2 regions of the Pseudoxanthobacter sp. genome follow, and region 2 is predicted to be linked to the other one. Evidence: riboswitches for the same ligand, from Rfam matches in the RefSeq annotation. Region 2 holds a riboswitch; the other holds the start of a gene.
What was found. A riboswitch is a leader RNA that binds a small molecule or an ion and turns the genes downstream of it on or off. The one in region 2 is predicted to bind thiamine pyrophosphate.
Positions count from the first base shown of each region.

Region 1: it holds a riboswitch for thiamine pyrophosphate, as region 2 does, so the genes downstream of both, thiM (hydroxyethylthiazole kinase) here and thiE (thiamine phosphate synthase) in region 2, are expected to answer to the same signal.

Region 1 is NZ_DAISHT010000187.1:640-5,928, reverse strand. It holds partial or broken gene V7067_RS14195 (diguanylate cyclase) at 1-1,553, opposite strand, end outside; gene V7067_RS14190 (substrate-binding domain-containing protein) at 1,616-2,524, opposite strand; gene thiM (hydroxyethylthiazole kinase) at 2,880-3,662, opposite strand; TPP riboswitch at 3,851-3,974, opposite strand; gene V7067_RS14180 (glutamate--tRNA ligase) at 4,151-5,289, shown strand, end outside.
Region 2 is NZ_DAISHT010000075.1:9,493-14,781, forward strand. It holds gene V7067_RS09175 (glycosyltransferase family 1 protein) at 1-694, opposite strand, end outside; gene V7067_RS09180 (UDP-2,3-diacylglucosamine diphosphatase) at 703-1,551, opposite strand; gene thiD (bifunctional hydroxymethylpyrimidine kinase/phosphomethylpyrimidine kinase) at 1,680-2,552, opposite strand; gene thiE (thiamine phosphate synthase) at 2,567-3,274, opposite strand; TPP riboswitch at 3,265-3,390, opposite strand; gene trmFO (methylenetetrahydrofolate--tRNA-(uracil(54)-C(5))-methyltransferase (FADH(2)-oxidizing) TrmFO) at 3,736-5,184, shown strand.

The DNA of each region.
Region 1 (5,289 bases), on a different contig from region 2:
ATGCGATAGGGCCGCCCGGCCTCGTCGCGCAGTGCGATGCCGCGCGCCAGCACCCAGATATATTCCCCGTTGGCCTGCCGCAGCCGGTGTTCCATCATCAGCTGGGGCGTTTTGCCGGCGAGATGGGCGGAAATGCGGGCGAGCACGTCCTCGCGGTCGTCGGGGTGGATGGCGTCGATCCACACCGCCGGGCTCTTGCCGATGACGCGGTCGCCGCCGCCCAGCAGCATGCGCCAGCGCGGCGAGTAGTAGACCTCGTTGGCGCGGAAGTTCCAGTCCCACAGCGCATCGTTGGCCCCGCGCACGGCGAGGGCATAACGCTCCTCGCTTTCGCGCAGTGCCGCCGCTGCCCGCTGCCGGTCGGCTTCCGACGACAGGAACACGTTGAACCAGTGGGCGAGTTCGGCCACCTCGCCGCTGCCGACCACCGGCAGGGGGGCGACCTCGGCCACCGGGCGGTGCTGCACATCCTTGAAATGGCTGGTGATGGCGCGCAGCGGCCGCACGATGCGCTGGGCGCCGAGCGAACCGGCCACGACGACGATGACCATGCACAGGCCCAGCACGAAAATCGTCGCCGTGCCGATAAAGCGCACGGGCGAGTCGATGGCATCGAGCGGCGTGACGCTCACGATCCACCAGTTCGTCGTCTTCGCCCGCACCTGCCCGATCAGCATCTGCCGGCCGTCGATGCGCACCAGCTCGGAGGGCCGCTCCGTATCCAGCGCCTGCAGGATGGCATCGGGCGCCTTGCGGCCGATCAGGGCGGGGTCGCGGTTGTAGACGATGATGCCGGCATCGTTGACGACCATGGCCTGGGAGGCGTTCTCGGAGGCGGAAACGCCGAGATGCTCGAAAAGCTGCCGGCCGTCGGCATTGAGCACGACGACGCCGTCGGTGCGCTCGGCCACGCGCTCGCGGTCGAAGGTGCGCAGCGCAACGCCCACCGGCACCACCAGCCGGGGCGGCGTGCCGGCCCCGCCACGCCCGGGGTCGACCCGGGTTTCGAACCAGTGAATGCGGTGTTCCTCAGCGGTCACGGCACCGAAGATGGTGTCGCTTCCGACGGGCGGACCGGCCGCACCGCCATCGCCGATGTGCAGCGCGGTTCCGTTGGTTCCGATGACATCGATGGAATCGACGCCGCGCAAGTAGAGATAGGCATTCAGCACGCCGCCGATCTGCTCCTGCGCGCGCAGGCGGCTGAAGACATCGGGCTTGCGGCCGGGTGTGCTGCCAAGGGCGGAGCGCACCTCGTCGATGCCGGCGACCGAAACCAGCAGCGCCTCGATCTGGGAGAGCTGCATGTCGAGAATGTCGCGCTCGGCCGACAGTACGAGGCGCATGTATTTCTCGGTGACGTCGCGCACCGTGCTGCGCGCGACGTTGTAGGAAACCAGACCGAGAAACGCGAGCGGTCCGATGGACAGCAGGATGACGAAGAACGCAAAGGTGACGCCCAGCGAGGCGAAGCCACGCCGTCCCTTCCGCCTGGTGCCGCCGGCGGCTGCCGGCGTCCTTTCGCGCTCTGTGCCTTCCTGACTGGCGGACACCGCCCGTCCTTTCCTCAACGCATACTGAACGGGCCGCCGTTCAGGCGGGCAGCCGCGGGGTCTCAGGGCGGGGAGGACCCGAGGGCTTCCCGGTCAATGACCCGAACCGGCACGAGGGTCGCCGTGGAAACGGGCCGGCCCGCCAGAAGGTCCAGCGCCACCTGCACGGCAAGATAACCCTGCTCTTCGGCATTCTGATCGACGGTTGCCGTAATCAGCCCGGCAGCGATGCTGGGCCTGATTTCCGACAGGTTGTCGAAGCCGGCAATCGCAACGCCCGAAAGGCCCAGCTCCTGCACGGCTTGTAGCACGCCGACGGCCATCATGTCATTGGCGCAAAAGACATACCGGATGCCGGGGTGGGTTTTCAGGAAGGCGAGCGAGGCCTCGTAGGCATCTTCCACACGCCAGTTTCCGGCCAGTTGCCCGACCACGTTTATGTTGGCGTGCCGGGCGAAGGCATCGCCGGCGCCGGCAACGCGCTGGCGCGAATTGTCGGCATCCGGAATGCCGCCCACGATCAGCGCGGTGGCCGCCACGGCGGGGTTGTCGCCGCGCAGCAGGCGCTCGGTCACGGCATCGGCGGCCTTGCGGTTATCCACCGTTACCAGCGACGGGAGGCGCTGGCCGAACTGCTGCCAGTAGGCGAAGTCGAGCTGGTTGTCGACATTGACCACCACGATGCCGCGGCGCACGGCCTGCACCAGCACCGGCACCAGACGCGCCGAGTCGGCCGGGGCGATGACGATGGCGTCGACCGGCATCTTGATGAGGGAATCGACGAGGCCGATCTGCTGTTCGATGGCCGTCTCGCGCGAGGCGGTGCGCACCACCAGTTCGGCGCCGGCATCGTTGCTCGCCCGGCGGGCGCCGTCTTCCATGACAGCGAAGAACGGATTGGTGAGCGTCTTCATCACCAGTCCGATGACCGGGCGACGGGCCTCTTTCACCTCGGCACAGGCTGCGGGCACGGATGCGGTCAGACCGAGACCGACGGACGCCAGCATGGCAAGCGACGCACCGGCCAGAGCCCGCCGCGTCAGCCCGGTCTTTTTTCCGTCCCGCCGGTCCCCCCGGAATCCGGCTGGCAAGCACGTCTGCGCCGGCCATAGCGCACTCATCGGACCCGTCTCCCGCAATAGCCGCCCCACCGACAATCACAACATTGTGTCACCGACGGCAAGGATGAACGCGATCTGCGGGCGGGGCGAAAACGTCGCGGCGCACTGCGGTTGCAGGCCGGCCGGCAGCGACAACGGCAGGCAGTGACAGCGGGCACACGGGCCGGCGGCCGCGCCGCCGCCCCGTGCCGGCCCGCGACTGACTTCAGGCCGCAAGCGTGCCCGTCAGGCGCAGGGCGTAGCGCCCGCGCTGGTCCAGATCCTTCGGCCGCAGCGCCGCGAGCGCATCGGTGAGGCGCACGGCGAAGGTGCCCGGACCGGGATTGCCCTGCGCGGCGACCTCGCCGGCCACGCCCATCAGCACCATGGCTGCGGTCGCGGCTTCAAGGCCGGGCAGTCCGGCCCCGAGGAAGGCGCCGATGAGCGCGGTGCAGGTGCAGCCGGTGCCGGTTATGCGCGTCATCATTTCCACGCCGTTGGCCACTTCGACGGCCCGCGTGCCATCGGTGATGTAGTCGACCGGGCCGGAAACGACGACCGTGGCGCCGATGCGGCGGGCGAGGGCATCGGCATGCACCGCCGCCTCGTCGACGCCGTTTGCGGCATCCACGCCGCGGCCGGCGGATGCGCCGATGCTGGCGGCGATGATCTCGGAGGCGTTGCCGCGCACCACCGCCGGCCCTTCGCAAAGCAGCTGTGCCACGGTCTCGCGCCGGAAGGCGGTGACGCCGCCGGCCACCGGGTCCAGCACCCACGGCCGGCCGGCATCGCGGGCGGCGCGCACGGCCAGCACCATGGCGTCGCGGGCGGCCGCTGTCAGGGTGCCGATGTTGACCACCAGCGCGGAGGCGATGGCCGCGAACTCGGCCACCTCCTCCGGCGCGTGCAGCATGGCCGGGGCGGCGCCGGCGGCGAGCAGCGCGTTGGCGGTGGGCGTCATCACCACGAAATTGGTGATGTTGTGGACGAGCGGCGCGGCGGCGCGCATCTGCGCCAGCGCGGCGCCGGGCGAAAGCGACAGCGCCCCGGCGGGCGCGGCATCGCCGGGCAGGGCGGTTTCGGCCCCGTCGGTTGCAGAAACGGCGTCAGTTACAGAAACGGTGTCAGTTACAGAAACGGTCATGGACGTTCCCTCACGATCCGGGCGGATTCCGGGCGCGGGGGCAGCCGGGCAGGAAGCACCGGCTCAGCCACTCCCTTCGCCGGCATGACCCGGATCAGGTTCGATGGGTGTAATCTCAGCCGCCGCCGGCCATGCGCCCGTTGCGCAAGGTCCGGGGCGGCACCCCAAGGCTTGGACGGGCGCAGCATAGCGCGCTTTCCCGGCTTTGCAATTCTCCCGTCCGGCGCGGTCGCCGCCGGCCGTGCGGGCCGGGGGCGGGCCGGGGGCGGGCCGGGGCGGGCATTGCCGGCGCTGCGCGGCGGGGCTAAAGCTGCCGCTTCCGGCGCGAAAGCCGCAGAAAGGTGCCGTCCCGCATGTCCGTTGCCCCTCCGCACGTTCCCCCGGCCGTCGTGGTCCGCTTCGCGCCCTCGCCCACGGGCTACCTGCACCTTGGCAACGCCCGCACGGCGCTCATCAATTATCTGTTCGCCCGCCTTCACGGCGGCCGCTTCATCCTGCGCCTCGACGATACCGACCGCGAGCGCTCCACGGAGGCGTTCGCGCAGGCGATCGTGGAGGATCTGGCGTGGCTCGGCATTGAGCCCGACCTGATCGTGCGCCAGAGCGAGCGGCAGGATCGCCACGACGAGGCCGCCCGCCGGCTGCAGGCGGCCGGTGCGCTCTATGCCTGTTACGAGACGGCCGAGGAACTGGACTATCGCCGCAAACGGCTGCGCGCGCGCGGGCTGCCGCCGGTCTATGATCGCGCCGCACTGCGGCTCTCCGAAGCCGGGCGTGCCGCGCTGGAGGCCGGTGGCCGGGCGCCCTACATGCGCTTTCTGCTGCCCAACCACGATGGCGACCCGTTTGCGCCCCATGCGACCGAGATCGGCTGGCACGATCTGGTGCGCGGCCCGCAGACGGTCGATCTCGCCTCGCTGTCGGACCCCGTGCTGGTGCGCGCCGGCGGCAGCTATCTCTACACGCTGCCCTCGGTGGTGGACGACATCGACCTCGGGGTGACGCACGTCATCCGCGGCGAGGACCATGTGACCAACACGGGCGTGCAGATTGCGCTGTTCCGGGCGCTTGGCGGCGGCGTGCCGGCCTTCGGGCACCACAATCTGCTGATTCTGGCCGATGGCAGCCAGATGTCGAAGCGCACCGGCACGCTGTCGCTGCGCGGCCTGCGGGCCGATGGCTTCGAGCCGATGGCGGTGGCCTCGCTGGCGGTTCTCGTTGGCACGGCGGCGGCGGTGGAGGCGCTGCCGTCGCTGGAGGTGCTGGCTTCGAGGCTCGATCTCGCCCACATCTCCCGCGCGCCGGCGCACTTCGATCCGGCGGAAATCGGGGTGCTCAACGCCCGCCTCGTGCACGGCATGGATTATGAGACGGTACGCCCCCGGCTGATCGCCCTGGGGGCCGATCTCGGGCCGGCGTTCTGGGCAGCGGTGCGGGCCAACCTGACGACGGTCGGCGCGGTGACGGTGTGGCGGGACGTGGTGCGCGGCCC
Region 2 (5,289 bases):
CCGGCCCCAGCTTCGCGCCCGTGAACAGCACATGAGGATAGCGCTTGCGCAGATCCTCCAGCGCCGGGCCGCCGCCGACCACCACCTTCGAACCCGGCAGGTCGAGATCGAGGAACGCCTCGATGTTCTTTTCCACCGCCACGCGGCCGACATAGCCGAAGATCGGCCGCGGCAGGTCGAGCACGCTGGCATAGTCCGGGTTGAACAGCGCGCTGTCGACGCCGCGGTCCCAGCGCATCAGATTGCGGAACCCGCGCGCGGCCAGTTCCGCCTCCAGCGAGGGCGTGGCGATCATGCAGCCGGCCGCGGCATTGTGGAAACGGCGCATCCACGCATAAGTCCAGCGCAGCGGCACCGGCACGCGGGCATGCAGATATTCGGGAAAACGGGTGTGGTAGCTGGTGGTAAAACGCAGCCCCGTGGCAATGCAGAACCGGCGCGCCAGAATGCCGAGCGGGCCTTCAGTGACGATGTGCACCGCATCGACCTTCGCCCCGGCAATGGCACGGCCCACGCTCTTCGGCCGCGTCACGGAAAGGCGCACCTCCGGATAGGTCGGGCACGGCAGCGTGCGATAGTCCTGCGGGGTGAGCGTGCAGGATTCCACACCCAGACCGGCAAGCCCCTCCATGGTCCGCTCCATGGTGCGGACCACACCGTTAATCTGCGGATGCCAGGCATCCGATACGACCATCAGTCGCTTCATGCGGCAGCACGCTCGCGGTGGGCTTGCTGGCGAAGGGGCTGGCCGGCCGCATTGCTGGTCCAGCGGATCAGCTCGAAGCGGCCGTCGTGGGTTTCCACGATGGCCGTGCAGCTTTCAACCCAGTCGCCCGTGTTGATATATCCGATGCCGAACCGGTCGTGCATCGTGGCATGGTGAATGTGGCCGCAGATCACGCCGTCCACGCCGGAACGACGGGCTTCCGTCGCCAGCGCTTCCTCGAACTTGCCGATGAAGTTCACGGCGTTTTTCACCTTCAGCTTGGCCCAGGCCGAAAGTGACCAGTAGGTCAGCCCAAGGCGGCGGCGCACGACATTGACCCACGTATTGGTGGCCAATGCCGTTGTGTAAGCCCAATCGCCAAGGAACGCGAGCCATTTTGCATGGCGCACGACCACGTCGAACTGGTCGCCGTGAATGACCAGAAAGCGCCGGCCGTCGGCCGCCGTGTGCACAGTGGAATCGACCACTTCGACGCCGCCGAAATGACTGCCGAGATAATCGCGCAGAAACTCGTCATGGTTGCCGGGGATATAGACGATACGCGCGCCCTTGCGCCCCTTGCGCAGCAGCTTCTGGACCACATCGTTGTGGGTCTGCGGCCAGTACCACGCCCGCCGCAGCCGCCAGCCGTCGACGATATCGCCGACCAGATAGATCGTCTCGGCATCGTGCACGCGCAGAAAGTCGAGCAGCAGTTCGGCCTGACAGCCGCGGGTTCCGAGGTGAATGTCGGAGAGAAAGAGCGCGCGGTAGTGGCGCGGGGCATCGTCATCCGGCGGCAGGCGGCCGAGCGCCGCCGTATCGTTGATGAACTGGTCCATCATCGTTGATCCCTCATGCCCCGGCAGAAGCGCTCAGGGGCGAAAGACCGGAGCGGCGCGGGGGCCGCGGACGCGAGGACCTCAGGGTCTCAGCCGCTCCGGCGATGAGGGATCAGGACGCGATTCCAGTATCATCCTTGTGACGAAGCGGCTTTTCCCGGCTCCGGCGGCGGCCACAACGCATGAAAATGGTGCACGGGACCATGGCCGTTGCCGATCTTCAACACATCGGCGGCGCGGATTGCTTCGGTGAGATAGGCTTTTGCCCGCGCAATCGCCGGCTCCAGCGCCAGCCCCTGCGCAAGACCGGCGGCAATAGCCGACGACAGGGTGCAGCCGGTGCCGTGGGTGTTCATGGTCACATGGCGCGGTGCGGTGAACCAGCGTCGTTCGCCGCCGGCCGTCACCAGCAGGTCGCGCGCCTGCGGGCCGCTCAGGTGGCCGCCCTTCAGCAGCACCGCATAAGGGCCGGCAGACAGCAGCTTTTCCGCCTGCGCCACGATTTCCGCCTCGCTCTCCGCCAGCGGCAGCCCGGTCAGGCGCGCGGCCTCCGGCAGGTTCGGCGTCAGCAGGTAGGAGCGCGGCAGCAGATATTCGATGAGGGCGGCCACCGCCTCCGGCACCAGCAGCGGATCGCCGGAGGTGGCCACCATCACCGGATCCGCCACCACGGGGCCGCCGTCGAAGGCGTCGAGCCCCTCGGCGATGGCAATGATGGTGTCGATGCGCGAGACCATGCCGATCTTCACCGCCGAAACGGCCAGATCGGAAAAGACGGCGTCGATCTGCGCCCGCACGAACTCCGCCGGCGCGTCGAACACGTCGCTGACGCCGAGGGTGTTCTGCGCCGTCAGCGCCGTCACCACGCTGGCGCCGTAGACGCCGAGGGCGGAAAAGGTCTTCAGGTCGGCCTGAATGCCGGCGCCGCCGCCGGAATCCGATCCGGCAATGGTCACGGCAATGGCGGGGGCTGCGGCGCTCGCCGCGGACTGCGAACCGGTCATGATGCTCTCCGCCGTCAGGCCGCACCGGCCGGGGCCAGCGCCCGGTCGACGGCAAGGCGCAGGGCACGGGCGGCCATCCACGGGTCGGGCGCGGCGGTGATGGCGGAAATGACGGCCACGCCGCCCACGCCCGCGCCGATCACCCCGGCCGCGTTATCCTGCGTGATGCCGGCGATGGCGCCGACCGGCACCCCGTCGTCGCGGCCGCGGATCGCCGTGGCGATGCGCGAGAGGCCGCCAAGCCCCATGGGCGGCTCGGCATCGGCCTTGGAAAGCGTCTGGAAGACCGCGCCGATGCACACATAATCCAGTTCGCCATAGGCCGCCGCGTGGGCATCGGCGATGCTGCCGATGCTGAGGCCGACGATGGCCTGCGGCCCGAGCAGACGGCGCGCATCGCGCACCGCGATATCGCTCTGGCCCACATGGGTGCCGTCGGCGCCGGCCGCGAGGGCCACGTCCACCCGGTCGTTGATGACCAGCGGCACGCCGGTGCCTTCCAGCGCCTGCTTCAGCGCGCGGGCATTGGCGATCATGTCGCGCGTCGAGCCGTGCTTGTCGCGATACTGCACCAGCGTGGCGCCGCCGGCGACCGCCGCACGCGCGACATCGACCAGCGGCCGGCCGCGCGTCTGCAGCGGATCGACCAGACAATAGACCCTGATATCGACAGGGCGGCGAAGACGGGACGGCGCTTCCGGCGCCGGATCGGTGGTGCTCATGTCTCAATTCCCTCCGCCGGCATGATCCGGTTCAGGTACAAGGGGTTGGCGCTGGTGCCTCTCAGCCCCCGGCAGCCGGCTGCCGCCGGTGCACGGGGACACCCCCATGAGATCGTCGTTATGGGCGGCCGGGCGGCCGCCGATGGAACGCCGGCGGCTTTCCGCCGCCGTTGCCGGCATGAGCCGCTTCCGCGGCCCCGCCCGCCGGTCCGCCGGTCTGGCGGGGTGCGGGCCGGGCATCGGGTGCGCGGCAGAGCCGGCGCCGGTTTCATGCCGTTGCGCAACTCTTAGACACTGCCGGCGCCGTGTTCAAGCCGCTTGCGCGCCCGTCCGCGCCCCGGCCCAGTTGACGCCCCGGCCCCGCGGACGCCATACAGCCGGCAAAGATGCAGGGCGCGCCGCAGGGGCGCCCGCTCCGCCCCCCTGCGTTGCCGGAGGCCCGCGCCATGCCCTTCTGTCCGATGCCCTTCGATCTCGCCTCCGCCGCGGCTCCGGCGCACCCGGGCCTGAAGCCGGTCCATGTGGTGGGCGGCGGGCTCGCCGGCTCCGAGGCCGCCTTCCAGATCGCCCGCCACGGCGTGCCGGTGGTGCTGCACGAAATGCGCCCGGTGCGCGGCACCGAGGCCCACCGCACCGAGGGCTTCGCGGAACTGGTGTGCTCCAACTCGTTCCGCTCCGACGATGCCTATGCCAACGCCGTCGGCCTGATCCACGCGGAAATGCGCCGCGCCGGCTCGCTCATCCTCGCGGCCGCCGATGCCAACCCGGTGCCGGCCGGCGGCGCGCTGGCGGTGGACCGCGAGGCGTTTTCCGCCGCCGTCACCGCCGCGCTGGAAGGCCATCCGCTCATCAGCGTGGTGCGCGAGGAGATCGCCGGACTGCCGCCGCAGGACTGGGACAGCGTGGTGGTGGCCACCGGCCCGCTCACCGCCCCGCCCCTTGCCGATGCCATCCGCCAGCTCACCGGCGAAGCCTCGCTCGCCTTCTTCGATGCCATCGCCCCTATCGTTCACCGCGAAAGCGTGAACATGGAGATCGCCTGGTACCAGTCGCGTTATGACAAGCCCGGCCCGTTCGGCACCGGCAAGGACTATCTGAACTGCCCGATGACGCGCGATCAGTATGAGGCGTTCGTGGCCGGGCTGGTTGCCGGCGAGACGGTGTCGTTCCACGAGTGGGAAGCCGACACGCCTTATTTCGACGGCTGCCTGCCGATCGAGGTGATGGCGGCGCGCGGGCCGGAGACGCTGCGCCACGGCCCGATGAAGCCGATGGGCCTCACCAACCCGCGCGATCCGCTGGTCAAGCCCTATGCGGTGGTGCAGCTGCGGCAGGACAATGCGCTGGGCACGCTCTACAACATCGTCGGTTTCCAGACGAAGCTGAAATATGGCGAACAGGCGCGCATCCTGCGGATGATTCCGGGGCTGGAGAACGCCGAATTCGCCCGCCTCGGCGGCCTGCACCGCAACACCTTCCTCAACTCGCCGAAGCTGCTGGACGGCACCCTGCGGCTGAAGGCGATGCCCCGGCTGCGTTTCGCCGGCCAGATCACCGGCTGCGAGGGCTATGTGGAATCGGCGGCGGTGGGGCTCATCGCCGGCCGCTTCGCCGCCGCCGAGCGCCTTGGCCTCGCCCCGCTCGCCCCGCCGCCCACCACCGCGCTCGGCGCCCTGCTCGGCCACATCACCGGCGGTCACCTGTCGCTGGAGGAGGAAGGCACGCCGCGGTCGTTCCAGCCGATGAACGTCAATTTCGGCCTGTTCCCCCCGGTCAGCGTGCCGAAGCCGGAGGACGGCCGCCGCCTGCGCGGCGCTGCCAAGACGCAGGCCCGCAAGCGCGCCATGGCCGAACGCGCGCTGGCCGACCTCGGCCCCTGGCTTGAAGCGAGCGCCCTCAGCGCCGGCTGAGGCACGCTTGACGCGCCGGAACAGGGCCCGGACCGTGCGCAGGGCAGCTCCTTCGCCGGCGTATGACCGGGCGGTAACCAGAGCCGCTGTTTGGTCATGGCTGCC